DNA from 4 places in the Telluria sp. ZB2R32 genome. Region 2 is predicted to be linked to each of the others. Evidence: predicted binding sites of a transcription regulator. Region 2 holds the regulator's gene; each other region holds the start of a gene.

Region 1 (7,434 bases), on a different contig from region 2:
TGTCGAGCGGATGGCCGAAGCCGGGGCGCAGGCAAAAGCCGGCCAGGTTCAGCCAGGCGCGTTCGTGCTCGGCCGAGCGGCGCCGTCCCTTCGATCGCTCCATCAAGGCGTCGAACAGGCGCCGCAACAGCGGCGTGGCCCAGCCTTCGCGCCGACCGAGCAGGTGTTCGAGGCTGGCGCGCAGCTGGCGCACTTCCCTGGTGTCGACGGCTTTCGAGCGGGTGCCGAAGACACGTTCGATCTTCTCGATTGCCGCATCCGTCTGCGGCGGCAGGACCTCGGTCTCGACAGCTTCCTCTTCGCCCTCGGCGGCGCGCAGTTCGAAGGCGAGCTGCCAGCGTCCGCTGCCATCCTCGGCCACGCAATGCACTTCCAGCGAACCGACTTCGCTCAGCGACGCCACCAGCTGCACGGCGATCTCGCTGCGCGGCGCGGCGCCGGGCGCAGCGCGCAGCACGGTCGCAATCGGCGGCAGGCGCACGACGTCTTCCGGCGCCAGGTCGACCAGTGCGCCGGCATGTGGCGCGGCGCCGCCGTCGGCCACGGTCGAGACCAGGTGAAAGCGCACCGGACGCCCCAGGCGCAGGGCAAAGCTGCGTTCGTGCAGGCGCACTTCGGTGGCGGCCGGCGTGCCGCGCGGGAGCAGGCACACGGCGCGCAAGCCTGACTGCGCGCGCTCGCCTTCGAGCAGCAGGTAATAGCTCCTCGCCGCGCCGCTCTCGATGGCGGGCGCGGCGCCCTGGCGCGCCAGCGAATAGGCGACGCCGCCACGCGCGACGGCCACGTCCGGATCGAGGTTGTGCAGGATGCGCAGCGGCTGCCCACGCCAATTCTCCAGCGTCGCGGCCAGGCGTTCGGCCAGCGCGGCGCCGCGGAATACGCCGCCGTTGAGCAGCAAGGTGTCAGGCACGGGCAGTGTGGCGTCGTCTTCCACCAGGCCGAGCGCCGCGCGCGCCGCCGCCGCGTGCTGGCGCAGGAAGCTGGCCAGGTGGCGCGTGACGGCCGGGTCGCTGGCGTAGGGCAGGCCGAATTCGACGATGCCGGCACGTGCACGGCGCGCGCTTTCCTGCGCTTCGTTCAGAGGGAAGAAGCCGTCCAGCACCACGCGTTCGATGTCGGCGCGGCGCAGTTCGGCCTTGCGGCTGGCGCCGATCAGGCGCGCACCGGAACCCAGCAGGGTGACGGGTACCTGCTCGGGTGCGTCGCTCGCCAGCAGCTGCTCCTTGGCGGCGCGGCAGCGCTCGGTCAGCTGGGCCAGGCGCGCGGCCGACAGGCGCGCCGGCGCCTGAGTACCATCCTGTTCGGCCATGCGCGCCTCGACCAGGTGCGCCAGCGCCAGGTCCATGTTGTCGCCGCCAAGGATCAGGTGGTTGCCGACGCCGATGCGCGTCAGTTGCGGCTGGCCGTCGACGAGTTCGACCTTGACCAGGCTGAAATCGGTGGTGCCGCCACCGACGTCGGCCACCAGCACCAGCTTTGTATCGGCCAGGTCCTCGGCCAGGGTGGCGCGGTGGCGGTACAGCCAGTCGTACAGCGCCGCCTGCGGTTCTTCCAGCAGGCGCAGGCGCGGCAGGCCGGCCAGCCGCGCCGCTTCCAGCGTCAGCGCCCGTGCACCTTCGTCGAAGGAGGCCGGCACGGTGAGCACGACTTCCTGCTGTTCCAGCGGCTGCCCGGGAAAGCGGATATTCCAGTTGGCGCGCAGGTGGGACAGATAGCTGGCGCTGGCCGCCACCGGCGAGACCTTCGGCACCTCGGGCTCGGCGCCCCAGGGCAGGATCGGCGCCATGCGGTCGACGCCGGGGTGCGACAGCCAGCTCTTGGCGCTGGCCACCAGCCGGCCCGGCGTCGCCGCACCGAGGCTGCGCGCCAGGCGGCCGATGGCGACGCGCTCGAGGCCGGCCACGTCGGCCAACTGCCAGGGCAGCTGCAACTGGCCGGGCCCGAGTTCTTCGTCAGCAGGGTGATAACGGTTCGACGGCAGCAGCGGCGCGCCGGCCACTTCGCCGGGCGCCACCAACTGGTCGATCGGGAACAGTTCGACCTCCGCCGCACCGGGTGCGGCATACGCCAGCACCGTGTTGGTGGTGCCGAGGTCGATACTGACCAGGTAGGATGTCACTGTTCGGTCGTGGTGCGAACGTCGAATTCGACTTTCCAGCGCTGGCCGTCACGCGCCACCGCCGCCAGTTCCAGGGTGCCCGCTTCGGTCGCCAGCGCATGCAGCTTGACCTGCACCACGTCGCCCGGCGTGCGGCCATCGGCCGGCAAGGTTGCCTGGATTTCGTTTTGCTCCTGCAGCTCGTCCGGACCCCAGAAATCGAGCACCTCGCCGATTTGATCCTGGCGGCGCGTGGTCGAACCGAAGAAGCGGAAGTGGACCGGCTCTCCCACCACCAGGCCGAATTCCTGGCCCGGCAGTTCGAGTTCGCTCCCTTCCTCCATGCCGAAGGGCGCCACGCACAGCGCCTGGATCGGCGGTTCCATGCCGGGGATCGCCGGCATCGACGATTCGACGCCGACGTAGTACGAACGCGCCGTGCCGCCGCGGATGCGCACGCCGCCGCCACGGCGCGCGTAGCTGTAGTAGGCCGCGCCGCGGGCGACGGCCAGGTCGAGGTCGGCGCCCTCTAACATGCGTGCCGGTTCCGCGCCTTCCATGTAGAGCCAGTCGTTGATGGTCTCCATCACGCGCTGGGCGAGAATGCCGGACTTGAACACGCCGCCGTTGAACAGCACCGCACTCGGATGCAGGAAGGAGTGGTCGGCGCTCACGCGGCCCGCGAAACCTTCGAGTTCGGCGGTGGCGCCGGCCTGGCGCGCCAGGAAGGCGGCCAGGTGGCGCGTCACGGCGGCATCCTGCGCATACGGCAGGCCCAGTTGCGTCAGGCCGGCGCGGGTGCGCACGGCAGGGCGTGCCGACGCTTCCACACGCGGGAAGAAGCCGTCGGTAATGAACGTCGTGACTTCGTCGCGGGTGAGTTCGGTACGGATCGAGCCGCCGATCAGTTTCGAGCCGCGGCTCGGCACCACGATCGGCCACGTGGTGGCATTCGCGTCGGCCAGCAGGTGTTCCTTGGCGCCGCGGCAGCCGTAGGTCAGCGCGCGCATCTGCCAGGCGTCGAGCTGGGTGCCATTCGCGGCGAGCTTGCGCGCCACCAGGTGGGCCAGGGCCAGGTCCATGTTGTCGCCGCCGAGGAGGATGTGATCGCCCACGGCCACGCGGTGCGGTTCCAGCTTGCCGTCGCGCTCGAGGATGGCGATCAGCGAAAAGTCGCTGGTGCCGCCGCCGACGTCGACCACCAGCACGATGTCGCCGGCTTTGACTTGCTTGCGCCAGGCGCCGTTGCTGCCCTGGATCCAGCTGTACAGTGCCGCCTGCGGTTCTTCGAGCAGCGTAGCGGAAGTATAGCCGGCGTTGCGGGCGGCTTCGGCGGTCAGTTCGCGCGCGCCCGGATCGAACGAGGCGGGAATCGTCACCGTCACTTGCTGCTGGTCGAACGGCGCTTCCGGATGGGCGTTGTCCCAGGCGCGGCGCAGGTGCTGCAGGTAACGCGTGGAGGCGTCCAGCGGCGAGACGCGCGTGACTTCTTCCGGCGCGTCCGACGGCAGGATGGCGGCGCGGCGGTCCACGCTCGGGTGCGACAGCCAGCTCTTGGCCGAAGAGACCAGGCGGATCGGCGTGGTGGCGCCGCGGCTGCGCGCCATTTCGCCGGCGACTGCATCGCCTTCCGAACCCCACGGCAGCGCCAGCTCGCCCGGCGCCAGTTCGTCCGGGTGCGGCAGGTAGAGGAAGGAGGGCAGCAGCGGCAGCGCCTCGACGGTGCCGGGCGCGCTCAGCTGCGGGATCGGCAGCACGCCGTGCGCGGTGTTCTCGCCGTCGCTCGCTTCCAGGTCGACGTACGACAAGGCGCTGTGCGTGGTGCCGAGGTCGATGCCGATGGCATAGCTGGCGCTCACCGGGGCGTTCATCGGGGCGCTCACAGTTCCACCTCCGCCGGCGCCAGCACGCTGGCATCGTGTTCCTTCGCCAGCTGCGGCAGGCGTACGTCGGTGGCTTTCCAGCCGCGGTGGCTCAGGGTGCCCTTGAACGGCGCCTTGCCGACCACGTTGCCGGTCAGGCGCACGCTGGCCGCATCGAAACCTTCTTCGAGCGTGACGCGCGCCCCTTCGGCCTCGTTGCGCACGGGAGCGATCGTGAAGTGGTCTTTCAGTACGCGCGCGCAGCCTTCGTGGACGACGCGGGCGGCGGCGCCGATGTCGGCGTCGGCATAGGCCGCCAGGTTTTCGTGGGCGAAGTCGATCAGGCGCGCTTCGCGCTGCAGCAGGGTCAGCAGTTGCAGGGCGGCGTCCGGGGTGGCTTCGCGCAGCTGGACCGGGACCGGGGCGGGCGCGGCGGCAGGGACGGGCGTCTGGGCGGGCGCCGACGCAGGAGCCGGGGCAGCGACGGGGCCGACCTGGTCATCGCGCACGCGCGCGGCAAATTCGGCGTCGCCGACGGTCTTGAAAAAGGTGCCGAAGGCGAGGGAGAGCCGGCTCCAGAAAGAGGGCAGTTGGGTCGGTGTGCTCATTCTTGATGTTCTGTAGTGGTAGGGAGCGTCGGGGCCTGGGTCCGGACAAACGCGAATGATACCAGTTTGACCACGGGGCCGGCACGCGGACGGCCGCCGGGCGGCAGCCGTCGTGCCACTTCATATGCTGCTCAAGATGAGGAATGCAATGCTTGACAAGCAAGCAGGGAGCGGAAAGTCTCAGCCGCGCACTGCCGCTTCGATGGTGGCGATGTCGATCTTGCGCATCGTCATCATTGCTTCGAACGCGCGCCTTGCTACCGCCTTGTCGGGGTTGGCAATGGCGTCGGTGAGCACGCGCGGCGTGATCTGCCAGTTGAGCCCCCACTTGTCCTTGCACCAGCCGCAGGCGCTTTCCTGGCCACCATTGCCGACGATCGCATTCCACAGGCGGTCGGTCTCGGCCTGGTCGTCGGTGGCGACCTGGAACGAAAACGCTTCGGTTTGGGGAAAGAGCGGGCCGCCGTTCAGGCCGAGGCAGGGGATGCCGAGCACGGTGAATTGCACCGTCAGGACGTCGCCCTCTTTGCCGGACGGGAAATCGCTCGGTGCATGGTGCACGGCCGTGACGGCGCTGTCGGAAAAGGTTTCGGCGTAAAAGCGGGCGGCGTCGAGTGCGCCGCCGTCGAACCAGAGGCAGATCGTGTTTTTGCTGGTCATGGTGTGTCTCCTTGTTGGTTGGCGCAATACGGGGAGCGATTCAATCCTTGATCCCGGCTTCCACCAGTTGCCCGAGCTGCTGCAGCGACTCCTGCCAGCCGAGATAGCAGGATTCGGCCGGAATCATCTCCGGAATGCCTTCCTGGCGGATGTGGATGTCGACGCCGCAGAACACGTCGCGCAGGGTCACCGTGGTCTGCATCCGGCCCGGCAGCTTCGGGTCGTCGAACTCGGCCGTATAGCGCAGGCGTTTGCCGGGTTCCAGTTCCAGGTACTCGCCGCCGAACACTTCGCTGTGGCCGGTGGTGAGGTTCGTGAACGACATCCGGTAGCGCCCGCCTGGTCGAACGTCGATGGCATGCACGGTGGCGAAGTAGCCATGCGGCGGCAGCCATTTGGCAAAGGCATCCGGGGTCGTGAAGGCGCGGTAGACGCGGTCCGCGGTCGACTTGAACACGCGGTGCAGCTCGACGGTATTCGTGGACATGATCGGTTTCCTTATGAAAAGGCAGAGGACGTCCCTCTGGCAGTACGACGAATACAGCTTCGGATATTCGACATCGGGCCGCGGTTTTTTGTAATAAAAATGCTGGCCGGGCGCGGCCGGAAAGATGGGTGGACGCCGCCCGCGGCGTCGAAATTCTTTACATTTTTATCAATGCAGAGTTAACAATAATCCGCAAGCTATTGATTTTAAATGATGTAAATACACTGGTATGCAGGTTGCTTAAAAATGGAGTGCTGTGCCTGATCAACCACTTAAGAGGATTCAGTCATGAAACTTTTGAAGAAAATGGCGTGTGCTGCTGCGCTTGCAACATCGATGGGCGTTGCCCATGCCGAAGTTGTCCTGAACGACTGGGTATTCAATCCGACCGGAGGCGGCTTCGCCGGCGGCCAGACGATCAATGAATACCTGGACGTGAACGGCAATGCCTTCATCCAGCTTAACCCCAGCGGCGGTACGAGCTTTTCGTTCACCGAACACGCGGTGTTCAACATCGCTCAGGCGGACAGCAACTTCCAGCTGTTTCCGGTGAACTACCCGGGTGGCAACATCACCGCGACCTTCGATGCAACCGGTACCGGTACCTTCGGTGGCCAGTTTACCTTCACCGGTGGCACCATCCGCATGTTCCAGAATCCGACGGCCGGTCAGTACGGCACCACGGCGGGCACGTATGGCGCAGACCTGGGCAACGAGTTCGCAACCTTTACCGTGATGGCGGGCGGTGGCGGCGAGGTCGATGCAAGCGGGTCGCCAACCAATAACGGCCGCGTCACCGTGTTCGCGCGGGCTGAAGCAGGATCTCTGGATTCCGGCTATTTCTTCCGCGAAAACGGCGAAGACCTGGCACTGGAAACGATCATGGCCTTTGCCTTTACCAACGCGAACACCGTCGCCGAGCCGACCACCACCCTGGTGAGCGAAGTCGCCTGCGAATTCGCCGGCTTCACCGGCAATGGCTGCAATGGCACGGCCTACGCGAATACCCCGTCCTATTTCTTCGTCAGCAATAACGGTCAGTTCAAACTGTCCGAAGTGCCGGAGCCGGGATCGCTGGCATTGTTCGGCATTGCCTTGCTGGGCGTGGGAATGGCGAGCCGCAAGCGCGCCGCGAAAGTCTGAATTGCGGCAGGGTGCGTCACGAAGAGCGGGCATGCCCGCTCTTTTTTATTTCGCCCAATAATCGACGACGAGCGAGCGCGCCAGGCAGACACCCAGCGTGGCGACAAAGGCGGTGTGCGCCGGATGGCCCAGGTAGACGTCGCGGTCTTCATTGCTGCCGAAGGTGAGCGTGAAACAATGCGTAAAACCGTCGTTCAAGCCTTCCGGGCTGACGTTCGTGCCCCACTCGTAGGCCACGATGCCGGGCACGGCCTGGGCGAGGGCGCCGAAGTCGCTGACGACGGTATCGATCTGTTCGGAAGTAGCGTCGTCCTTGAAGGCGAACAGGACGACGTGGCGCAGGGTGGGGGACGAATTGGCGGTCATGGTGTGCTTGGGTTGAAGGGATACGCGATCTTACACGGCTTGTAAAACGGCTTGCGCACGCGCCTGGTTCGTGAACGATGCACAGACCCGTAAGGTGGGCGGCTATACCTGTTCAGTTTGTGGATCAGCGCCATTTGCGCCGCCACGCATTCAACCAGCCAGTGATCCGTCGCGACGTTCGTAGGGTGGACTCTTGAGTCCACCCTACGG
Region 2 (7,434 bases):
CCGGGCGCTGGTCAAGGAAACCCCTGAAGGTTACATGAGCGTGACCCTGACTTCGGGTCCGGGCCGGGTCGCCACCTTCCGCCAGAAGCGCGACGGCGGCCCCGACCTGTGGATGGAAGGACAGGGCGAACGCATCGAATACGACGAGCGCCAGGAAGTAGTGAAACTGTTCTCGAAAGCGATCGTGCGCCAGCTCGAAAACGGCCGCCTGACCAACGAACTCGATGGCGCCTACATCGCCTACGACAGCCGCCGCGAAGTGGCGACCGTGCGCAACGACGCCAGTGGCGAAAGCAAGGTGGGCGGCGGACGCGGCACCCTGATCATCGCACCACGCCGCGCACCGGCGGCAGGCGCCGCACCGGCAGCGGCTGGTTCCACCCCGGCGGCGCCGGCAGCAGGAAAGAAATAATGAAAGATGCACCTGACAGCCGCAGCACCCTCGTCGTCCGGGGACTGCAGAAAAGCTACGGCAAGCGCCTGGTCGTGCGCGACGTTTCGCTCCAGGTGGGTTGCGGCGAAGTCGTCGGCCTGCTCGGCCCGAACGGCGCCGGCAAGACCACCTCGTTCTACATGATCGTCGGCCTGGTGCCGTCCGACGCCGGCACCATCGAGATCAACGGCGCCGACATTTCGAGCCTGCCGATTCACCGCCGCGCGGTGATGGGCCTGTCGTACCTGCCGCAGGAAGCCTCGGTATTTCGCAAGCTGACGGTGGAAGACAATATCCGCGCCGTGCTCGAACTGCAGCACGACGAGAACGGCAAGTCGCTCACCAAAGCTGCGATCAACGACCGCCTGGATTCCCTGCTGGCCGAACTGCAGATCGAGAAGCTGCGCGAAAACCCGGCGCTGTCGCTGTCGGGCGGCGAACGGCGGCGCGTCGAGATCGCGCGCGCCCTGGCGACCAATCCGCGCTTCGTGCTGCTCGACGAACCGTTTGCCGGCGTCGACCCGATCGCGGTGATCGAGATCCAGCGCATCGTGCGCTTCCTGAAGGAGCGCGGCATCGGCGTCCTGATCACCGACCACAACGTGCGCGAGACGCTCGGCATCTGCGACCGCGCCTACATCATCAACCAGGGCGCCGTGCTGGCGTCGGGACGCCCCGACGACATCATCGCCGACGAGTCGGTACGGCGCGTCTACCTGGGCGAACACTTCCGCATGTAAGAACAGCACAGCGAACACACAGCGCCATGAAACAATCCCTGCAACTCCGGACCTCGCAGCACCTGGCGCTCACGCCGCAGCTGCAGCAGTCGATCCGCCTGCTGCAGCTGTCCACGCTCGAACTGCACCAGGAAATCGAGCAGATCCTGTCCGACAATCCCTTGCTCGAACGGCTCGACGATCCGCTCGACCACTCGGTGCGCCTGCTGGCCGACGGCGCCATCAACGACGCTCCGGCGCAGGCGCCCGAGGCGCCGGCGCCGAACGGTGAAGACGCGCCCGCCCCATCGGACGCGGCCGATGGCGGCGAAGGCGGCGACGTCGAACGCGGCGAGCCCGATGCCGACTGGGGAGAGGGCACGCGCACGTCCAACAGCGAGAACGACGACGACGGCCGTCCGCAACTGGGCGCCATCGGCATCACCCTGCGCGAGCACCTGACGGAACAGATCCGCGTGACCGGCGTGACGGCGCGCGACCGCGCCCTGGCCGAACTGGTGATCGACGCCATCGACGACAACGGCTACCTCGAAGAACAGCTCGACGAAATCCACGCGAGATTACCCGAAGAACTCGAGGTCGAGATCGAGGAACTGCGCTGCGCGCTGGCACTGGTGCAAAGCCTCGATCCGGTCGGCGTCGGTGCGCGCAGCGCGGCCGAATGCCTGGCGCTGCAGATCCGCAGCATGCCGGGCGTGCCGCTGGTAACGCGGCGCATGGCGCTGAAGATCGTCGAGGGCTACTTGACCTGGTTCGCGCAGCGCGAATTCAACAAGCTGAAAAAGGCGCTCGACTGCGACGACGAAGACTTGCGCGAAGCGCAAGCCGTGATCCGCCAGTGCAATCCGCACCCCGGCGCGGCGTTTGCGTCGAGCGCTTCGGATTACGTCGTTCCGGACGTTATTGTCCGCAAGACGCCGACCGGCTGGAGCGTCGCGCTGAACAACGACGTGATGCCGCGCCTGCGCGTGAATAACGTCTATGCCAACCTGCTCAAGGGCGGCAAGGGCGAGGGGCAGATGAGCGCGCAGCTGCAGGAAGCGAAGTGGCTCATCAAGAACATGCGCCAGCGCTTCGATACGATCCTGCGTGTTTCGCAGGCAATTGTGGAGCGCCAGAAGAACTTTTTCAGCCATGGCGCGGTTGCCATGCGTCCCCTTGTGCTTCGCGAGATTGCTGATACACTGGGTCTGCACGAGAGCACCATTTCTCGTGTAACAACTCAGAAATTCATGCTGACCCCGCACGGCATGTTTGAGCTGAAGTATTTCTTCGGAAGCCATGTCGCCACCGAAGCGGGGGGCGAAGCATCGTCGACGGCGATACGGGCGCTCATTGCGCAGCTGACAGGAGCAGAGGACCCAAAGAACCCATTATCCGATAGCAAGATCGCGGAAATGCTCGGTGAACAAGGCATGGTCATTGCGCGCCGCACGGTTGCAAAATACCGCGAGGCGCTCAAGATACCTCCCGTCAGTCTCCGCAAATCCTTGTAACAGCGGCCCCCACGTGCGTCCCAAGCGCCAGGCGGTGCCGCGCATTTATCAAAGGAGTGTGTATGAATCTCACCATCAGTGGCCACCACCTCGATGTCACCCCCGCCATCCGTGAATACGTACAGAACAAGCTCGAACGCATCACCCGCCATTTCGATCAAGTGATCGATTCCCATGTCATCCTCGCGATCGACAATCTCACCGAAAAAGACAAAAGGCAAAAAGCCGAGATCAACCTGCGCCTGTCGGGCAAGACGGTGCACGTGGAAAGTGTGGCGCAAGACCTGTATGCCGCGATCGACCTGTTGATGGATAGGCTCGACCGCCAGGTGATGAAGTACAAATCGATGCTGCAGAATCATAGTCACGAGGCGCTCAAGCGCCGTCCTGAAGGCGGAGAGGCCGCTGCTGCGATCTGATCGCGCACCGAGCACCGTCTGAACGAGGGCGCCGCACGGCGCCCTTTTCAATATGTGGGAGCGTTGCCGTGTCTTGGGTAAAATGCATGTCTCTCCCATCATCCTGCTGACCATGACCGACCATGTCCTGACCCGCGTTGCCAACGGCACCGGCATCATCACGCTCGACCGTCCCAAAGCCCTGAACTCCCTGTCGCTGGCCATGGTGCGGCGCCTGGCCGACATCCTGCTGGCCTGGCGCGACGACGCGGCCGTATCCGCCGTGGTACTTGCCAGCAGCAGCGAAAAAGCCCTGTGCGCCGGCGGCGACATCCGCTTCTTTTACGAGGCCGGCCACGCCATCCCGACCGCCAACAGCGCGCTGCTGGAAGACTTTTTTACCGAAGAATACGCACTCAATCACCTGATCCATTTTTATCCGAAACCCTACGTGTCCATCATGGACGGCGTGGTGATGGGCGGCGGCATGGGGATCGCCCAGGGCGGTCCGGAGACCGGCCTGCGCATCGTGACCGAGCGCACCAAGATGGCCATGCCGGAAGTGAACATCGGCCTGTTCCCGGACGTCGGCGGCAGCCATTTCCTGTCGCACGCGCCTGGGCAGCTCGGCAATTATCTGGGCCTGACGGGGTTGACGATCGGCGCGGCCGATGCGCTGTACGTCGGCCTGGCCGACGTGTTCGTGCCGGGCGCGCAACTGGGTGAATTGCATGCGCTGATCGAGACGACGCCGGGGGCGCAGCTGGCCGAGGCGATCCGTGCCTTTGCTGCGGGCTTTACCAGCGAGGTCGGGGAGAGCGTATTGAAAGCGCAGCGCGCCGCGATTGACACGCACTTCGGCGCCGGTTCGGTGGCCGCGATCATCGCCTCGCTGGCAGGGGATGACGACGCGTTCGCGCAAAAGGCGCTCGCCGCGATGCGCCAGCGTTCACCGCTGATGATGTGCGTGACGCACGAGATGCTGGTGCGCGGCGCGACGATGTCGGTCGCCGACTGCCTGCGCATGGAGCGGTCGCTGGTGCGCCGCAATTTCGAGCACGGCGAAGTACTGGAAGGCGTGCGCGCGCTGGTGATCGACAAGGACAATGCGCCGCAGTGGAATCCGCCGACGCTCGACGCCGTGACGCCGGAGATGATCGAGCGCTTTTTCGAGCCGGTGTGGCCGGATCACGCGCATCCGCTGCGTCACTTGAGTTGATAAACGCGGTGTAACGTAGGGTGGGCACTTGTGCCCACGCGGTCGTACGGCCGCGGACTGCAAAGCGTGCAAAGGGTATGAGAACGCCGCATATCGTGGTCACCGTCAACACTGATTAACCGGTGCAGCCGTGTGGGCACAAGTGCCCACCCTACAACTCTCTACGACTGCTCGCGGTGCCTCACCACCACGCGCTCGCTCTCGTTGAAATAGGCCGCCAGCCGCTCGGCCATGTACACCGAGCGATGCTGCCCGCCGGTACAGCCCACCGCCACCGTCAGGTAGCTGCGGTTATCGGTCTTGAACGAGGGCAGCCACTTCTCGACGAATTTGCAGATATCGTGCAGCATCTCGGTGGCGCTCGGCTGGGCGTCGAGAAAGGCGATCACGGGGGCGTCCTTGCCGTTCAGCGGGCGCAACGCCAGGTCGTAATATGGATTCGGGACGGCGCGCACGTCGAACACGAAGTCGGCGTCGAGCGGCACGCCGACCTTGAAGGCGAAGGATTCGAAGAAGAGCGTCAGCGGCGCATGCTGGACCTCGGCCAGTTCCTTGATCCAGGCGCGCAGTTTGTTCGCCGAGGCCTCCGACGTATCGATCACGTGGCCGAGCTGCTCGATGGCCCCCAGTCGTTCGCGTTCTTCGGCAATGCATTCGATGAGGGTACGGCGCGCGGCCGGATTCGCGCCCGGCATCAGGGTATGCGACAGCGGGTGGCTGCGCCGCGTTTCGGAAAAGCGCGCAACCAGCGAATGGGTGCTCGCGGTCAGGAACAGCACCTTGACCTGGTGCCCTTCTTCCTTGAGCGTGCGCACCGTGACTGGCAAGCCCGCCAGCGATTCGGCGCTGCGGGCGTCGACCGCCACCGCCAGTTTGATCGTGCTCGTCGCGACAGAATCGACCAGTTGCGGCAGCAGGGGCGGCGGCAGGTTGTCGACGCAGTAGTAACCTGCGTCTTCCAGGACATTCAGGGCAACCGACTTGCCCGAGCCGGAAATACCGGTAATGAGGACGATGTGCATGGCTCGATGATACCGCAAGCGCTGCCGCTTTGTCGTCTCAATCCCCGCTCAATCGCCGCTCAATCTCCGCTCATGGCTTGACGTTGCCGCTCCATGAACTCCTGCAGCGTATCGATCCCGCGCAGCTGCAGGATCGTGTTGCGCACCGCGGCTTCGAGCAGCACGGCGATGTTGCGGCCGGCGGCGACAGGAATGACGACCTTGCGGATCGGCAGGCCCAGCACCTCTTCGGTGGGGAAGTGGAAGGGCAGGCGCTCGACCTCTTCGTCGAGCACGCCGCGTTTGACGAGGTGCACGATCAGTTTGAGACGCATCTTGCGGCGCACGGCGGTCTCGCCAAAAATCGCCTTGATGTCGAGCAGGCCGAGGCCGCGCACTTCCAGCAGGTTCTGCAGCAGCGGCGGGCAGCGGCCTTCGATCATGTTGGGGGCGATGCGCGAGAATTCGACGGCGTCGTCGGCGACCAGGCCGTGCGAGCGCGAGATCAGTTCCAGGCCAAGCTCGCTTTTACCGAGGCCGGAGTCGCCGGTGATCAGCACGCCGACACCGAGCACGTCCATGAAGACACCGTGCATGATGACGCGCTGGGCCAGCTTTTTCGACAGATAGACCCGCAGGAAGTCGATCACCTGGGCGGCCGGCAGCGGCGTCGAGAACAGCGGGATGTTCTGCTCGTCGCAGATGGCGAGGATGTCGGGCGGGGTCTCCAGACCTTGCGCGATGATCAGCGCCGGCGGTCCGCCGCCGATCAGTTCGCCGATCACGTGGCTGCGCGAACTCGATTTGAGGCGGTGGTAGTAATTCAGTTCCTGGTGTCCGAAGACCTGGATACGGCCCGGGTGGATCAGGTTCAGGTGGCCGACCTGGTCGGCAGCCGAGGCGACGTCGCCGGAAATGAGCCGCTCGCCGCCGGGAAAGCCGGCGAACCAGCCCAGTTGCAGGCTGTCGCGATTGTCGTCGTACAGCCGTTGGATGGTGAGCGGAGTCTGCAGCATGGCGAGAAAAATAAGGGGAGGGAACTCCCCCGAGTTTAACCCAAGGCCTGCAAGCTAGGTTGCCAGTTGATAATACGTTCGTGGATCGCGCGCGGATCGGACTCGGTGGCCAGCGCCGTGCGGATCGCTTCGTCCGAGAACAGTTCCGCGATTTCCGACAGGATTTCCAGGTGCTGCTGGGTGACGTGGTCCGGAATCAAGAGGAAGAACAGCAGGCTGACCGGCTGGCCGTCGGGCGATTCGAATGGGATCGGCGCCGCCAGGCGCACGAAGGCGGCGATCGGCTGTTTCAGGCTCTTGCTGCCCTTGATGCGTCCGTGCGGCACGGCCACGCCATGGCCGAGGCCGGTGGAACCGAGGCGCTCGCGCGCGAACAGGTTTTCCGACACGGTCGAACGGGCGATCCCGCAGTTGTTCTCGAAAATCAGTCCAGCCTGTTCAAAGGCGCGCTTCTTGCTGGACACCTCGATATCGAGCTGGACGTTTTCGAGAGAGAGGATTTTGCTCAGATTGGTCATTTCACGCTTTTCATGTTGCGGCGCACAATAGCCGACTTGCGGTGCAGAATTATAGGCCGGTTTTTCAGCCATGTAATTCGATTTCGCGTCGGTATCGTACGCCTGTCGCCCACCTATTTCAGGCTTTTAGCCAGCAGTGTGATGAGCGCTGTTTGCGCTTCCACAAGGTCCACGCAATTTCCGTATCGAAAATTAATGCGTACCGAATGAAACGGCAGATGCAAGCCGCATCGACCGTAGTTTCCCCGTATTTGCTTAAAAAGCGTTTAAACGGACGCACCGTGCCGGCTGTTGTTTTTCCGTCAGTTTCTGTGGCTGGAAAGGTACAGGTAACAATCCGCCTTTACTGGCGCGCGCCGCGCAGGTTGTGCGGACGCCCGGTACTGAAATTCGCCCGCCATGGATTGATGTCGAGGCCGCCGCGGCGCGTATAGCGCGCATACACCGCCAGCTTGGTCGGCTTGCACTGGCGCAGGATGTCCATGAAGATGCGCTCGACACATTGTTCGTGAAATTCGTTGTGCTCGCGGAAGCCGATCAGGTAGCGCAACAATCCTTCCTGGTCGATTTGCGGACCGACGTACTCGATCTGCACGCTGCCCCAGTCCGGCTG
Region 3 (7,434 bases), on a different contig from region 2:
GCGTTCCTCCAGAAGCGTCGCTGCGCGCTCGATCGCCGCGCCGACTTCGGCGCTCTCGCTCAGGTGAACCGTCGCCATTGCCAAGGGCTTGCCGGCGCCGAGCGCTGTCGCCGGTGCGATCAACGCATGGAAAGAGTTTGCGATGTGCCGGCTCACGCGTCGCGCCAGCAGCATCCCCGCGGCGAACAGGAGCCCGACAGTGGCGCCAAGCACAGCAAGTTTCCAGCGCAGGGGAGCGATCAGGTCCGCGCGCGGCACGCCGACGATGGTCGTGTAGCCGGTCTGCGGCGAACGCCAGAAAGCCGTAAGGTTCGGGACACCGTCGCGCGTGACCGTGTCGAGCGTACCGGCGGCGTGCCGCGCAATCGCAGCGCGCAGGTTGTCTGAAGCGCGCTGGCCCAACAGGGCCTGGTTGCGGCTGCGCGCCGCGATCAGGCCGCGCGGATCGATCAGGCTGGCGAGCCATCCCGGGCGCAGGTCTCGGGCGACCAGCATCGCATTGAGCCGGCTGGAGGGAATGTCGATCCCCAGCGAATACACGATGCGGCCTTCGCGCATCACCGGAACGTGAGCGACGATGAAGCTGGCGCCTGCTGCACTGTCGTGATGGAAGTCGGAGATAACAGGCTTTCCATAGCGGAATACCTGGGACGCCGCCGCGGCGCCGGCGGCGCTTGGGAGCGCGGCGCGTCCTTGCTGCGAAATGCCGAGCAAGCGGCTGCCATCCTTTGTGTACAGCGCGACGTTGCTGCCCAGGCCCGCAGCGGAAATGGCTTGGGCGGAACGGGCTGCAAATGCGCCGATATCGTTCGATGACAGGCCTTTGGCGCGGCTGAGTGCAAGGGCCAGGGCTTGTGTACGCAGGATATGGGTATCGATCTCCTTGCCAAGCGAGCGTGCGATATCCGACGTCTCCTGACGCAGGCGCGCGCGCTCTTCGCGATACTCGACAAGCAAAAAGATCGCGCTGCCGACAATGCCCGGGAGAAGGCAGGCGAGCACAAGGCGGTTCAGCAAGGTGCGAACCGGGCGAAGCGGTCTGGTCAGGTGCTGGCGTGGCATGAATGCGGCTTGCATTAAAATTACTTAAGAGCAATTATCATCATAGCGTTAAACGCGGCGGCCGCCTATTTATCTCACCGTAACTGTTTACTTGGCGCCACGGTTGCTCCACGCTCGCCTGGTAGTCGGTATGGGCCATGGCGCCGGTCTCGTGGAAGCGAAAAAAAACCCGCCGCAGCGGGTTTTTGTGTCTGCGGCTGGTCCAGGCCGCACCGGCAATGATCAGGCGCGGCGGCGGCGGACGACAAAGCCGACCAGGCCCAGGCCCAGCAGGGCCAGCGATGCCGGCTCGGGGACGGCGTTCACGCTGACGTTGTCCAGCACGCCGTCGATCGATACGGTCTGGTTGGTCGCCAGGTCGGAGAAGCGCAGCGTGGTGCTGGTGCCGTTGGCGGCGAAGTCCAGGCTGAAGCTGCCGAGGGCGCCGTTCGAAGCGCCGTAAACGGTCGTCGAGGCCAGGACGGTGCTGCCGTCGGCGCCGAGGATCGAAGCCAGCAGCGACTGGCCGCAGCTGATGACGCAGCTGGTCGCGCCAAAGTCGAAGTTTACCGTGTATTGCGCGGCGGTTGTGGTGGCGAAGCGCTGCCAGATGCTACCGGTCGGGGCGCTGTCGCCGCCGTTGAACGCGACGGCGAAATTGCCGTTCTCTGCGGGGTTGCCCGCGCCGAAGTAAGAACCGCCGCCGGTGTAGGCGGTATCGACGTTGCCGTTGGTGCTCCAGTTGGCTAGGCCGGCTTCGAAACTGCCGTTGACAATAGGGGCAGCGCCAGCGCCCATGGTGGCGGACAGGGCGAGGGCGGTGAACAAGGTTTTAACGAACATTACTAAACTCCAAGTTGGGAAATAATGTTTGATATAAAGCAATGTTCATGCCAAATGGAAAATATTCTGGCTATTCAAGCAGTTAAGTTGTTATCCTGATTAATATTGTTTCCTACTGTAAAAGTTTTCGACAAAAATAGCCGTAACAGACCGGGTTCGAGCCAATCAAAGGTGCGCCAGCGGCACCTGTGCACCGGCTTCGTCCGCGGCCAGCAGCGTGATCAGGCGCGCCAGGTCCGCTTCCATCCGCCGCAGGGTCGCCTCGTCCAGGCTCGACAACGCGTCCGGCAGCACCCCGGCAAACGGCAGCGGCGCGCGCTGCAGCAATTCGTCGGCGGCGGGCAGCGCGCGCAGTGCGACGCCGCGGCGGTCGGCGCCTTCGCGCGCGGCCGAGATCAGGCCGCGCCCGGTGAGGGTGCGCACCAGGTTGCTGGCGGTGGACTGGTGGATATCCAGTGCGCGCGCCAGGTCGGTCACGCCGATGCCCGGCGTTTGCGCGATCACCGACAGCGCCCACAGTTGCGCGCCGCCGAGGCCGGCCTCGCGCTCGACCTGGCGGAAATGGGTTTTCACGGAGTTGAAGACGATCCGGAACTGGCGCAGGACACGCGTGGCTGGATCGGGATCGGGCAGTTCGGTGGAGGGAGACGCTAATGACATGCCGCCATCATAGCGGAAAGGGCAGGGCGCCGCGCGGAGCGTGCTGTCCTGTGCGGCGGCGCGGTCGGCTATACTTGGCGGATAAAGGATCAACCCAGCAAGGAAACCAGTGGACCAGGACGAGAAGACCGAGAGTGGCATTCGGCAGCAGGCAAGGGATTTGTTCGGCAGCGCAGGCGGAAGAGCGCGCAGGGGCGTACGCCGGGCACACGGTTTCATCGAGGGACGCCCGCGCCACCAGCAGGCGCTGATCGTCGGCGGCCTGTCGCTGGCGGCGCTGGCCGCGGCCCTGGTCGTCTACCTGATCGTCCTGATCCCGCTCACGCCCGGCATCGACGACCTCAAGCAGGTCAGCAGCGCGCGCCCGAGCCGCATCCTGTCCGCCGACGGCAAGGAACTCGGCACTTTCGAGCAAGGCTTGCAGGAGCGCGTCAAGCTGTCGCAGGTGTCGCCGCACGTGGTGAAAGCCCTGATCTCGACCGAGGACCACCGCTTCTACGAACACCACGGGGTCGACTTCACGCGCATCGCCGGCGCCCTGCTGGCCAGCCTGAAGGGCGACGCCCAGGGCGGCTCGACCATCACCCAGCAGCTGGCGCGCAACATGTTCCCGGACGAGATCGGGCGCGCGCGCAGCATCAACCGCAAGCTCAAGGAACTGATCACCGCGATCAAGATCGAGAACACCTACAGCAAGACCGAGATCCTGGAAGCATACCTGAACACGGTGCCCTTCCTGTACAACGCGCGCGGCATCGAGATGGCCGCGCGCACCTATTTCGGCAAACCGGCCTTGAGGCTCGACGTGCTGGAAGCGGCCACGCTGGTGGGCATGCTGAAGGGGACCTATTACTACAACCCGGTGACCAACCCGGAGCGCTCGCTGGCGCGCCGCAACGTGGTGCTGGGGCAGATGGCCAAGCATGGCGCCTTCAATGAAACGCGCCTTGCCGCCTTGAAGAAGCGCCCGCTGCGCCTGGACTTCGAGCGCCTGGCCGAACGCAGCGGCCGCGACAACCATTTCACGGCGCACGTGCGCAAGTGGCTGCTCGAATGGGCCGACGAAAACGACTACGACCTGGCGCTCGACGGCCTGGTGGTGCAGACCACGCTCGACGCCGGCCTGCAGGAAGCGGCCCTGCGCGCCGTCGAGAAGCAGGCGGGCGCGCTGCAGGCCGTGGCCGACGTCGAGTGGGCCAATCCGGGCTTGCCGGGTTCGAGCTCGATCGGCACCTACACGGCGATGCGTTCCAGCGTCAAGGCATTCGACTATTACTGGCATACCCACGGCGCCCAGCTCGATGCCTTCGTGCGCGAGAGCGCGGCCTACCGCAAGGCGGTCGACGGCGGCGAGGCGCCGGCCGCGGCCTTGAAACGCATCAAGGGCGACCGCGACTTCATGCGCAAGCTGCGCGAATCGAAGGCGCGCCTGGAAGCCGGCTTCGTCGCCATCGATCCGGCGACCGGCGAAGTCAAAGCCTGGGTCGGCAGCCGCGACTTCGCGCGCGACCAGTACGACCACGTGGCCCAGGCCGCGCGCCAGCCTGGTTCGACCTTCAAGCCCTTCGTGTATGGCGCTGCGCTGGAAAACGGCATCCCGCCCGAGCAGCCCTACGTCGACGCGGTGATGGACATCCGCGCCGCTGACGGCACCGTCTGGCGCCCGACCGACATGTCGGGAACGACCGGGCGCCAGATGACGATGCGCGACGGCCTGGTGTTCTCGAAGAACACGATCACGGCCCAGGTGATGCGCGACGTCGGCTTGCCGCCGGTGGTGAAACTGGCGCAGAACCTGGGCGTACGCCAGAGCAAACTGCAGCAGGTGCCGTCGCTGGCGCTGGGCACCAGCCCGGTGACCCTGCTGGAGATGGTCAGCAGCTACGCCACCATCGCCGCCCAGGGCGAGTACCGCAAACCGGTGTTCGTGCGCCGCATCCTTGATCGCGACGGCAACGTGATCGCCGACTTCGCCAACGTGCGCCCCGAGCGCGCGATGTCGCAGGCGTCGAGCCTGACCCTGATCGACATGCTGCGCGGCGTCGTCAACCGCGGCACCGGCACCGGCGTGCGCTACCGCTTCGGCATCAACGGCGACGTCGCCGGCAAGACCGGCACCACCCAGAACAATGCCGACGGCTGGTTCATCCTGATGCATCCGAACCTGGTGGCCGGGGCCTGGGTCGGCTTCAACGACAACCGCGTGACCATGCGCAGCAGCTACTGGGGGCAGGGCGGCCACAACGCCATCCTGCTGGTCGGCGACTTCTTCAAGAGCGCCCTCGATGGCGGCAAGATCGACCGCGACGCCCTGTTCCCGGGCGGCCGCCCACCGGCGCCGCCGCGTCCGCGTGAAGAGGAACCGGAAGAAGAGTTCATCGAGCCGGGCGACCTGATCGAAGGCATGCCGGCCCAGCCCGACTTACAGCCGCAGGAAGAAGAAGCCGTCGAAGACGAAGCCGTCGAAGTCATCGACGCGCCGATGGAAGGCGTGCCGCCGCCACCGCCGCAGCCGGTGCCGACGCCGATGTTTTAACGTAGGGTGGACTCCCGAGTCCACGCGTTCGTGCCGGTGCGGACCGCACCATTTTTATCGTCCGCATCGGGAGCGCACCGTGTCATCATGATTCGACCGTGCGCGGGCACAGAACACGTTGCGGCATGCATGGGTACGACCGCGTGGGCACCGAGTGCCCACCCTACGCGGATGTGACTTTTACAAAATCGGTGTTCCGCCCGTCACCGCAATGCGCGCGCCGGAGATGTAGCTTGCCTGGTCGGACGCCAGCAGCACGTACACCGGCGCCACTTCGGCCGGCTGGCCGGGACGCTTCATCGGCACTTGCTGGCCGAAGCTCTCGACTTCTTCCGGCGGCATGGTCGACGGGATCAGCGGCGTCCAGATCGGGCCGGGCGCCACCGAGTTCACGCGGATGCCTTTTTCGGCCAGCAACTGGGCCAGGCCGGCCGTGAAGTTCGCGATCGCGCCCTTGGTCGCGGCATAGGCCAGCAGCGTCGGCTTGGGATTGTCGGAATTGATCGAAGTGGTGTTGATGATGGCCGAGCCGGGCGCCATGTGCTTCACTGCGGCTTTGCAGATGTGGAACATCGCCGTGATGTTGACCTGGAAGGTGTAATCCCATTCCTCGTCCGGGATCTCCTCCAACGACTTGCGCGTCATCTGGAAGGCGGCGTTATTCACCAGCACGTCAATGCGTCCGAATTCCTGCACGGCGCGCTCGACGATGGCGCGGCAGTGGCCTGGCGCGGCCAGGTCGCCCGGCACCAGCACGGCGCGGCGGCCGGCTTCCTCGACCAGGCGCGCGGTTTCCTGCGCATCGTCATGCTCGTCCAGGTAGGCGATCAGCACGTCTGCGCCTTCGCGCGCAAAGGCGATCGCCACGGCGCGGCCGATGCCGCTGTCGCCGCCGGTGATCACGGCCGCCTTGTCGGCCAGCTTGCCGGAGCCCCGGTAGCTGGTTTCGCCGTGGTCGGCTTTCGGGGTGAGTTCGGACTCGTGGCCGGGCGGCTGCTGTTGTTGCTTGGGCTGGTTCATCGCAATTCCTCATTCAAGTGGTGGTGACGCGCAGCCCTTGGCTTGTCAGGCCCCTTTCGGCAGGCTGCGCAGGGTGGCCGGGTGACGCACGCGCTCGTGCGGCACCTCGGGCGCTCCGGGTTCGACCGCTTCCTGCAGCAGCAGTTGCTGCGCACGCGGGGCGGTCGAGATGCCGAGTTCGGCAAACATCTGCATCGAGGCCAGGATCACGGCCTGCTGGGTATCCATGTAGAGGCCGTAATCAGCATCGAGGATCGTGTAGATGATTTCCCACTCGATGTAGTCCTGGGTGTATTTCGACAGGTGGGCGCGGTCGAAGCGCACCTTGTCCTGGCGGCCGATGAATTCCGCGATCGCGGCCGGCACCCTGGCAGCCAGCTCGGGCGGGGTATCCGGATGGGCGCGCAGGTTGTAGACGATGCGGCGCGTGACCATGCGCTTGAAGTTGGACAGCGTGTCCTTCAGCAGTTCGGCGTTCGAGACGATGATCTGTTCGCCGCTCGAGGCGCGCAGGCGGGTCGTCTTCAGGCCGACCTTTTCGACCGTGCCGGAGGTCTTCGAGGTCGAGATGAAGTCGCCCACTTCGAAGGGCTTGTCGATGGCGATCGACAGCGAGGCGAACAGGTCGCCCAGCACGTTCTGCACGGCCAGCGCGATGGCGATACCGCCGATGCCGAGGCTGGCCACAAAAGTGGTGATGTTGATGCCGAGGTTGGCCAGCAGGGCGAGCGCGAAGATCACCCAGACGCTGGTCTGCAGCACCCAGATGATGAGGGTATGGGCGATGGTGACCTGGCTGTCGGCCGCGGCCTGGTCGTGGGTCTGGAAGTAGCGGCGCGCGGTAACCTTGATCGCGCTGTGCAGGTAGATGGCCAGCTGCAGGCCGAGGGTCAGGAACCACAGGTGGCTGACGCGCGCATTCCAGGGCGCGGGCAGGTCGAGGGCCGACAGGCCGATCAGGACCGAGGTGGCGAAGACGACGATGTTGCTGGTACGGGCCAGGGTCTTGCGCAGCACTTCGGCGACCGGGCGGTGCGCGCGTTCCTCGTCGCCGAGCTGGTTCAGGCGGCGCCGGCCCAGGGCGAGCGCGCCGTGGATGGCAAGGAAGGCGCACACGGCAAGGGCCACGGCGAAGAGGGCATTCGGGAGCGTGATGTCGAGGGACGCAATAAAGGCGCGGATATCCACTATGGGCTCCTTTTTTTTATGGAATAGGGGGCGCAAGGGCGCGCTAGGGCATGCAAATCGCTGGCGGCGTTGCGTCAGCGCAGATGCGATGCCGGTTCAGCGTGGCGAACCGACTACAGGCTGGCCGCAAGCCGGCCGCGGCCCTG
Region 4 (7,434 bases), on a different contig from region 2:
GTGGCGCCGCAGGCCATGTGGGTGAACAGGCCGAAGCACAGCATGGCAATCAAGGCAAAGACGACGCCGTCGGCGTTCGCGAACCACAGCAGGCCCAGGCCCTCGCCCACCATCAGCACGAACAGCACGGTGACGCGGCTGTTGAGGTCACCACGCAGGGCGCAGCGGTCGGACAGCCAGCCGCCCAGGGCGCGGGCGAACAGCGCCAGCAGGCCGAAGCTGGCCGCCGCCATGCCGGCGCTTTTCAGCGACAGGCCGAAATGATCGACGTAATAGATGGCGGCGATGTTGTGGATGAAGATCTCGATGCCGAAGCAGGCGCCGTAGGTGACGAACAGCAGCCAGGCGCGGTGGTTGCGGCAGGCTGCCTTGAAACTCGCCCAGCCGCCCTTGCCGCCGCCCTCGAAGGGGATGCCGGCGGCGCGCAGCTCGCTGAAGTTACCGGCCGGGCAGTCCTGGGTATAGCGCCAGTAGACGACGGCCATCACCAGCATCGCCACGCCCGGCACGATCAGCGCGACGCGCCAGCCCAGGGTTTCGGAGACGCCCGCCATCAGCAGCGCGCCCAGCAGCAGCGGCATCGCCGCCTGCGCCGCCCCGCCGCCGGCATTGCCCCAGCCGGCGGCGGCCGCGTTGGCGGTACCGACGACCTTCGGGGCGAACATCACCGAGGTGTGGTACTGGGTGATGACGAAGCTGGCGCCGACCGCACCGATGCCGAGGCGGAACAAGAGAAAACTTTCATAGCTCTGGGCAAAGGCGACGCCGAGCACGGGAATCGCGCCCAGGGCAAGCAGTCCCGTATAAGTCTTGCGCGGGCCGTAGCGGTCGCACAGCGGCCCGACGATCAGGCGCACCAGGATCGTGATGGCGACGGCGGCGATATTGATGTTGGCGATTTGCGCCACCGACAGGCCGAACTCGCCTTTGATGACCGGCATCAGCGGGGCGCAGGCGAACCAGGCGAAGAAGCAGATGAAAAACGCCACCCAGGTCAGGTGGAAGGCCCGCATCTGGGGCGTGTGGAAGTCGGTGAGTCTGATGCTGCTCGCTTTGCTGGCCATGGTATCCCTCGGGTTGAAAACAAAAAGGCGTCCGCGTCCCGTGGTGGTGGTACCAGGGAGGCGGACGCCGTTGTCCGGATGCGGGTCCAGCGTTGGACCTGCGCTTTTCAATGTTTGTAGCTGAAGGGATCGCCGTTGATCCTGCCTGGAGTAATTGCAAGAGGCGTGCCAGACTTGGTGCGGGGCGTGCGGCGCAGCGGCTTGAAGGAAGACGCTCTATTGCAGTGCACAATGCGCGTTAATGATGCGGAACGGCGCACTCTGATGGCATCGAGGTGCTTGACCGTAGGGTGGGCGCCCTGTGCCCACGCGTGAAGCATGCGTCGCGTTGGCGCGTCGTTCCGCGTGGGCACGGGGCGCCCACCCTACCGTGTCTCAGCGTTGGTGAATATCGAACGCCGCCGCATACCCCGCCGGATCGCTGCCATCCCACACCCGCCCATCCATCAATGTACTGCTGCGCATGAACGTCGACGGCACGTCCACTCCCGCCAGCGCCGCCGCTTCGCGATACAGCCCGATCTGGTTCACCGCACAGGCCACATCGAGGTAAGCCGGGTCTTCGCGCAACAAACCCCAGCGCCGCTGCTGGGTCAGGAACCACATGCCGTCGGACAGCCACGGGAAGGTCGCTTCGCCGTCGCCGAAGAAGCGCAGGCCAGGGAAATCGGCGCGGCGCGGCAGCAGGCAGGTGCGCAGGAGGGCGATGTCGGCACCGACCCAGGCGGGGCTGGCCAGCACTTCGGCGGCGGCTTCGCGGTTGGTCGGGGAAGCGTCGAGCCAGCGCGCCGTCTCCAGCAAGGCGGCCACCAGCGCGCGGCAGCTGTTCGGGTGGCGCGCGACGAAGTCGGCGCGGGCGCCGAGCGCCTTGCCGGGGTGGTCCGGCCAGACCTGGCTGCTGGGCGCGGCCAGCACGCCGCTGGCCTCGATCAGCGCGCGCCGGCTCCACGGTTCGCCCGCGCAGAAGCCATCCATGTGCCCGGCTTCCAGGTTGGGCGCCATCTGCGCCGGCGGCACGGTGACGAGCTGCGCCTGCGTCATCGGATCGATGCCGGCGGCGGCCAGCCAGTAGCACAGCCACATGGCGTGGTTCCCGGTCGGGAAGGTGTGGCCGAAGGTGTAGCGGCGCGGCTGCGCCTGCATCAGCGCGCGCAGGCCGGCGCCGTCCGTGACGCCGGCGGCGGCGATGGCGCGTGCGAGCACGATCGACTGGCCGTTCTGGTTCAGGTTCATCAGCACCGCCATGTCGCGCGCGGCGCCGCCGATCCCCATTTGCAGGCCGTACAGGAGGCCATATAAAGCCTGGGCCGCATCGAGCTCGCCGTTCGTCAGGCGGTCGCGCATGGCGGACCACGAGTGCTGCTTTTCCAGCACCAGTTCGATGCCGTATTTCTCGTCGAAGCCAAGCACCGACGCCATCACCAGCGGCGCGCAATCGGCCAGCGGCATGAAGCCGATGCGCAGCACGGTTTTCTCGGGCCGGTCCGAGCCGGCGACGTGCACGTCCTTGTCAGTCATGCGCTTCCTTTCGCCGGATCAGCCCAGCAAGTCCTCGACGTCCAGGATGCGCTGCGCGATCTCGGCCAGTCTCATGTTCTTGTTCATCGCCAGGCTGCGCAGGCGGCCGTAGGCTTCGTCTTCGGTGAGGCGGTGGCGCGCCATCAGCACGCCCTTGGCGCGGTCGACCGTCTTGCGCTCGGCCAGCTTCTGGCGCGTGTCGGCCAGTTCGCCGAGCAGTTTCTGTTCGCGCCTGAAACGCGCCAGCGCCACGTCCAATACCGGGCGCACGCGCTCGGCGCGCAGGCCGGCCACGATGTAGGCCGATACGCCGGCCGCCACCGCCGCTTCCATGGTCGAGGCGCTGTCGTCTTCGGTGAACAGCACGATCGGGCGGCGCGCGTCGCGGGTGGCGATCACGATGTGTTCGAGCACGTCGCGCGCGTCGGACTCGCTGTCGACGATGATCAGGTCCGGCTGCAGCTGGGCGATCCGCTCGGGCAGGAAGATGTCCGGCGGCAGCGAGGCGACGATGTCGTAGCCCGATTCCAGCAAGCCCACGCGCAGCGCCGCGCTGCGGCAAGCCTGCGCGGCCAGGGCGGCGTCACCGGCGGCCACCTGTCCCCCGGTGACGACGACGATGCGCAGGCTGGGTGAGGGGTCGGCACGCTTCTCTTCTCGTTTCATGCTGGACGCAAATGCAAGAAGCGCGCCAGTTCTCATACGGTTTCCGACAGAAGCGATATTCTTCCGGCCAATATCTGCAATAAGTCTCCTGGCAGAACATTCACGAACCTGATCGCATGCATCACAAACCGAAAGTTCCTTTATAGCCTGACGGCATTTATACTGCACCGCAACATCAACGTACTTACCAGGAAATGTCTATGTCGCCAATCGAATACTTCCACGCCAGCGTCGCCGCGCTCGCCGTCATCGTCCGCATCACCCTGCTGCTACCGCGCAAGTCCGGGCAGCCCGCCTGACCCGCACCTCGTCTCGCGCATCAGCGGCCCCGTACCCCAAGGTACGCGGCCGCTTTTTATTGATCGCCGCCGGAATCCCCCTGCTGCTGAGTGACTGCGCTAGAATGCATCCGCACTTTCTAGCCAGAAAGCTATTTCCTCACTCACCAGACTCCACGATGCGACTTCCTGCACTGACCTTCCTTGCCGCGCCACTCTGTGCGCTGATTGCGCTTCCCGCTGCAACCACGGCCACGGCTGCGCCAACGTCCCCTCCCACGCCGATCAGCCTCGACCAGGCCATGGCCCATCCGGACTGGATCGGCAATCCGGTCGAACAGGCATGGTGGGGCTGGAACGGCAAGGACGTGTATTTCAAGCAGAAGCGCACCGGCTCGCAGCTGCGCGATACCTTCGTTGCGGCCGCCGGCGGCGCACGCAAGGTAGCCGACGCCGGGCTGGCCAATCTCGACAGCCCGGCCGTGGTCTACGACCGTGCGCATACACGCACCATCATGGTGCGTAATGGCGACCTGTTCGAGCGCGATTTGAAAAGCGGTGCACTGGTTCAGGTCACGCGCGGCGTCAAGGCCGAAGACCCGCAATATTCCAGCGACGAGCGCGCCGTGCAGTTCCGCGTCGGCCACGACTGGTTCAGCTGGGACCGCGGCAGCCGCCTGCAGGCGCCGCTCGCCCTGCCGCGCGCCGCCAAGGACCCCGCAGTGCCGGACGCGGACGCATTGCGCGACATGCAGCTGCGCCTGATCACGACCCTGAAACGCGCGAAAGACGACCGCGACGCCGCCCGCGCGCGCAGCGAAGAAGAACGCCGCTTCGATCCGACCCGCGCGCCAAGTCCGGTCTACCTGGGCGACAAGGTTACGATCGAAGGCAGCGCGCTGTCGCCGGACGGCCGCTGGCTGGTCGTGGTCACCGCCGCCAAGGGCGCCGAAAAGGGACGCGTCGGCAAGATGCCGCGCTACGTGACCGAGTCCGGCTACGAAGAGATGGACGACCAGCGCACCCGCGTGGGCCGCGCCAATCCGGCCGCGCATGGTTTGAAGCTGATCGACCTGGCCACCAACAAGGTGCAGGACCTCGCCTTCGACGCCCTGCCCGGCATCGCAACCGATCCGCTGGCCAAACTGCGCGCCGACGCCAAGCTCGATCCTTTGAAAGGCAACCGCCCGCTGCGCATCGCCGACCGCGCCGACGCCGTGCGCTGGAGCCTGGATGGCAAGCTGGTCGCCGTGATGCTGCGCGCCGTCGACAACAAGGACCGCTGGATCGCCACCATCGACCTGGCGTCCGCCAAACTCAAGCCGCAACACCGCCTCAGCGACGAAGCCTGGGTCAACTACGACAACAGCGACTTCGGCTGGCTGCCGGACAACCGCACGCTCTGGTACGTGTCGGAAGAAAGCGGCTACGCGCACCTGTACACCCAGCCGGTCGACGGCCGTCCGCGCGCGCTCACCAGCGGCAAATGGGAAGCGACCGACGTGCGCTGGAACGTCGATGGCAGCGCCGCCTGGATGCTCTGCAACCGCAAGAATCCAGGCACCTATGAAGTCTGCGCCGTCAACGCCAAGGACGGCGCCACGCGCGAAGTAACGAACCTGGAAGGCGTCGAGCGCTTCACCCTGTCGCCGGACAGCCGCAAGCTGCTGGTGCACTATTCGTCGAGCTACATGCCGACGCAGCTGGCGACCATGCCGGCCGGCGGCGGCGCGGCGACCAGACTGACCGACACCCGCACCGCCGACTACAAGGCGCGCACCTGGATCGAACCCGAAATCGTGGCCGTCCCATCGAGCGACGGCGGCGACCCGGTCTGGTCGAAACTCTATCGTCCGGCGCAGATGGAACCCGGTAAAAAATATCCGGTCGTGATGTTCGTGCATGGCGCCGGCTACCTGCAGAACACCCATCACCGCTTCCCGGTCTACTTCCGCGAGCAGATGTTCCACAACCTGCTGGTCGAGAGGGGTTACATCGTGCTCGACATGGACTACCGCGCCTCGCAGGGTTACGGCCGCAACTGGCGCACTGCGATCTACCGCCAGATGGGCCATCCGGAACTGGTCGACTACCAGGACGGCGTCAGGTACATGGTGGCCAAGCACCAGGGCGATGCGGCCAATGTCGGCATCTATGGCGGCAGCTACGGCGGCTTCATGACCTTCATGGCGCTGATGCGGGCGCCGGAGACCTTCAAGTCGGGCGCGGCCCTGCGTCCGGTGACCGACTGGACCACCTACAACCACGAGTACACGGCGAATATCCTGAACACGCCGGACCTCGATCCGCAAGCCTATAAAATCTCGTCGCCGATCGAATACGCCGACAAGCTGCAGGGGAACCTCCTGATCGCGCACGGCATGGTCGACGACAACGTGTTCTACCAGGACTCGGTGCGCATGGCCCAGCGCCTGATCGAACTCAAAAAAGACAACTGGGAACTGGCGAGCTACCCGCTCGAGCGCCATGCCTACACCCAGCCGGAGAGCTGGTTCGACCAGTACCGCCGCATCTTCAAACTGTTCGAGCGTACGCTCAAGCAGTAAATCGCCAACAAACGGGCGCCCCGCGGGGCGCCTTTTGTTTTACTGTTCGGTTTCGTTTTTTCGTTTCAGCTTTCGATTGACTCTCATGATGCTCCCTCGCCCGCCGTTTCGCCTTTCCCTCCTTTTCGTGTCCGCCCTGTGCGGCGCCGCCCAGGCCCAGCACCGCGGCGAGGCCGATGCGCCCGCCTATGTCGGGCTGCCGTCGACCGGCAAGATCGATCCGGGCCGGGTTTTGAGCGAACGCCATGGCGCGCCTGCGCCACAGGAAAGCGAGGCGGCAGGGACGGCGCCGGCGCCTGAAGGAAAAGCGGCGCGCAAGGGGACCGCCAGGGCGGCAGCGCAAGCGCAGCCGGAGCGCACGCAAGAGCAGGCCGCGCCGCGGGCGGCGGCCCCGGCGCCCTTCGCCATCCCGGCCGGCGGCATCACCGGCGTCGTCATCGAGAGCACCGGGCGCGCAGCGCAGTCGGACGTGCCGCTCACCTTCGGCCAGGTATTCGCCCCGGGCGACCTGGCGCGCGGCGCCACACTGGCCGGCAAGCTGGCCGACGGCACGCTGCTGCCGCTGCAGCTCGACGTCAAGGCGAGCCACCCGGACGGCTCGGTGCGCCATGCGGTCATTTCGGCGATCCTGCCGCGCCTCGGCGCCGGCAAGGATATCGGCATGGCGCTGGTCAAAACCACTGGGAAGGCAGGGAACGCGGACGCGTCCGGCGCCGGTGCTGCGGCCGACACCGTGGTGAACGTCGTCGTCGATGGCGAGCGCTACACCGCATCGAGCGCCGCGCTGTTCAAGGCGCAAAAGGCGCAGGCCTGGCTGCAGGGTCCCGTCGTCACCGAACTGCAGGCGGCGGCGCCGCTGAGGAATGCGAAAGGCGCCGAACACCCGCACCTGGCGGCGCGCTTCGCGATCCGCTGGTATGGCGCGGCGAAGCAGGCGCGGATCGACGTCACGGTCGAAAACGCCTGGGCCTATGAAGCCGACCCGCGCAACATCACCTACGACGCAACGATCACGGCCGGCGGCAAACAGGTCTACGCCAGGCAGGGCCTGACCCATTACCACCATGCGCGCTGGCGCACCCTGGCCTGGACCGGCGAGGCGCCGGCGCTGCACCTGCGCCACGATACCGGCTACCTGATCGCCTCGCGCGCGCTGCCGAACTACGACCGCTCGGTCGTGATGCGCGACGATGTGCTGGCCAGGCTGGGCGCCGACTGGAACGGTCCGAAGAGCGAGCCGATGGGCGTTGGCCTGGCGGCGCGTTCGATGCCGACCACCGGCGGACGCAACGACCTCGGCCTCCTGCCCGGCTGGGCCGCCGCTTACCTGCTCAGCATGGA

The links. Region 2 encodes sigma-54, which starts transcription at its own class of promoters, with help from an activator protein. Its sites were predicted from a motif close to TGGCANGNAANCTGCTTT; they were not measured.
Region 1: the regulator sigma-54 is predicted to act here: its motif matches at 5,941-5,958, upstream of pepA (flocculation-associated PEP-CTERM protein PepA).
Region 3: the regulator sigma-54 is predicted to act here: its motif matches at 1,920-1,937, upstream of AC56LG_RS22520 (PEP-CTERM sorting domain-containing protein).
Region 4: the regulator sigma-54 is predicted to act here: its motif matches at 3,259-3,276, upstream of AC56LG_RS03140 (ANTAR domain-containing response regulator).

The regions. Positions count from the first base shown of each region.
Region 1 is NZ_JCASIG010000003.1:30,811-38,244, forward strand. It holds gene AC56LG_RS09485 (Hsp70 family protein) at 1-2,119, opposite strand, end outside; gene AC56LG_RS09490 (Hsp70 family protein) at 2,116-3,969, opposite strand; gene AC56LG_RS09495 (DUF2760 domain-containing protein) at 3,978-4,568, opposite strand; gene AC56LG_RS09500 (VOC family protein) at 4,749-5,228, opposite strand; gene AC56LG_RS09505 (SRPBCC family protein) at 5,269-5,715, opposite strand; gene pepA (flocculation-associated PEP-CTERM protein PepA) at 6,004-6,858, shown strand; gene AC56LG_RS09515 (Dabb family protein) at 6,904-7,224, opposite strand.
Region 2 is NZ_JCASIG010000007.1:201,727-209,160, reverse strand. It holds gene lptA (lipopolysaccharide transport periplasmic protein LptA) at 1-412, shown strand, start outside; gene lptB (LPS export ABC transporter ATP-binding protein) at 412-1,173, shown strand; gene AC56LG_RS20345 (RNA polymerase factor sigma-54) at 1,200-2,669, shown strand; gene hpf (ribosome hibernation-promoting factor, HPF/YfiA family) at 2,732-3,088, shown strand; gene AC56LG_RS20335 (enoyl-CoA hydratase/isomerase family protein) at 3,201-4,286, shown strand; gene rapZ (RNase adapter RapZ) at 4,448-5,308, opposite strand; gene hprK (HPr(Ser) kinase/phosphatase) at 5,368-6,303, opposite strand; gene AC56LG_RS20320 (PTS sugar transporter subunit IIA) at 6,339-6,821, opposite strand; gene queF (NADPH-dependent 7-cyano-7-deazaguanine reductase QueF) at 7,165-7,434, opposite strand, start outside.
Region 3 is NZ_JCASIG010000009.1:130,660-138,093, forward strand. It holds gene AC56LG_RS22515 (bifunctional diguanylate cyclase/phosphodiesterase) at 1-1,077, opposite strand, end outside; gene AC56LG_RS22520 (PEP-CTERM sorting domain-containing protein) at 1,285-1,884, opposite strand; gene AC56LG_RS22525 (MarR family winged helix-turn-helix transcriptional regulator) at 2,050-2,544, opposite strand; gene AC56LG_RS22530 (penicillin-binding protein 1A) at 2,705-5,080, shown strand; gene AC56LG_RS22535 (glucose 1-dehydrogenase) at 5,261-6,100, opposite strand; gene AC56LG_RS22540 (mechanosensitive ion channel family protein) at 6,146-7,288, opposite strand.
Region 4 is NZ_JCASIG010000001.1:730,489-737,922, forward strand. It holds gene AC56LG_RS03130 (MFS transporter) at 1-1,064, opposite strand, end outside; gene AC56LG_RS03135 (CmpA/NrtA family ABC transporter substrate-binding protein) at 1,440-2,582, opposite strand; gene AC56LG_RS03140 (ANTAR domain-containing response regulator) at 2,601-3,248, opposite strand; gene AC56LG_RS03145 (S9 family peptidase) at 3,706-6,093, shown strand; gene AC56LG_RS03150 (hypothetical protein) at 6,179-7,434, shown strand, end outside.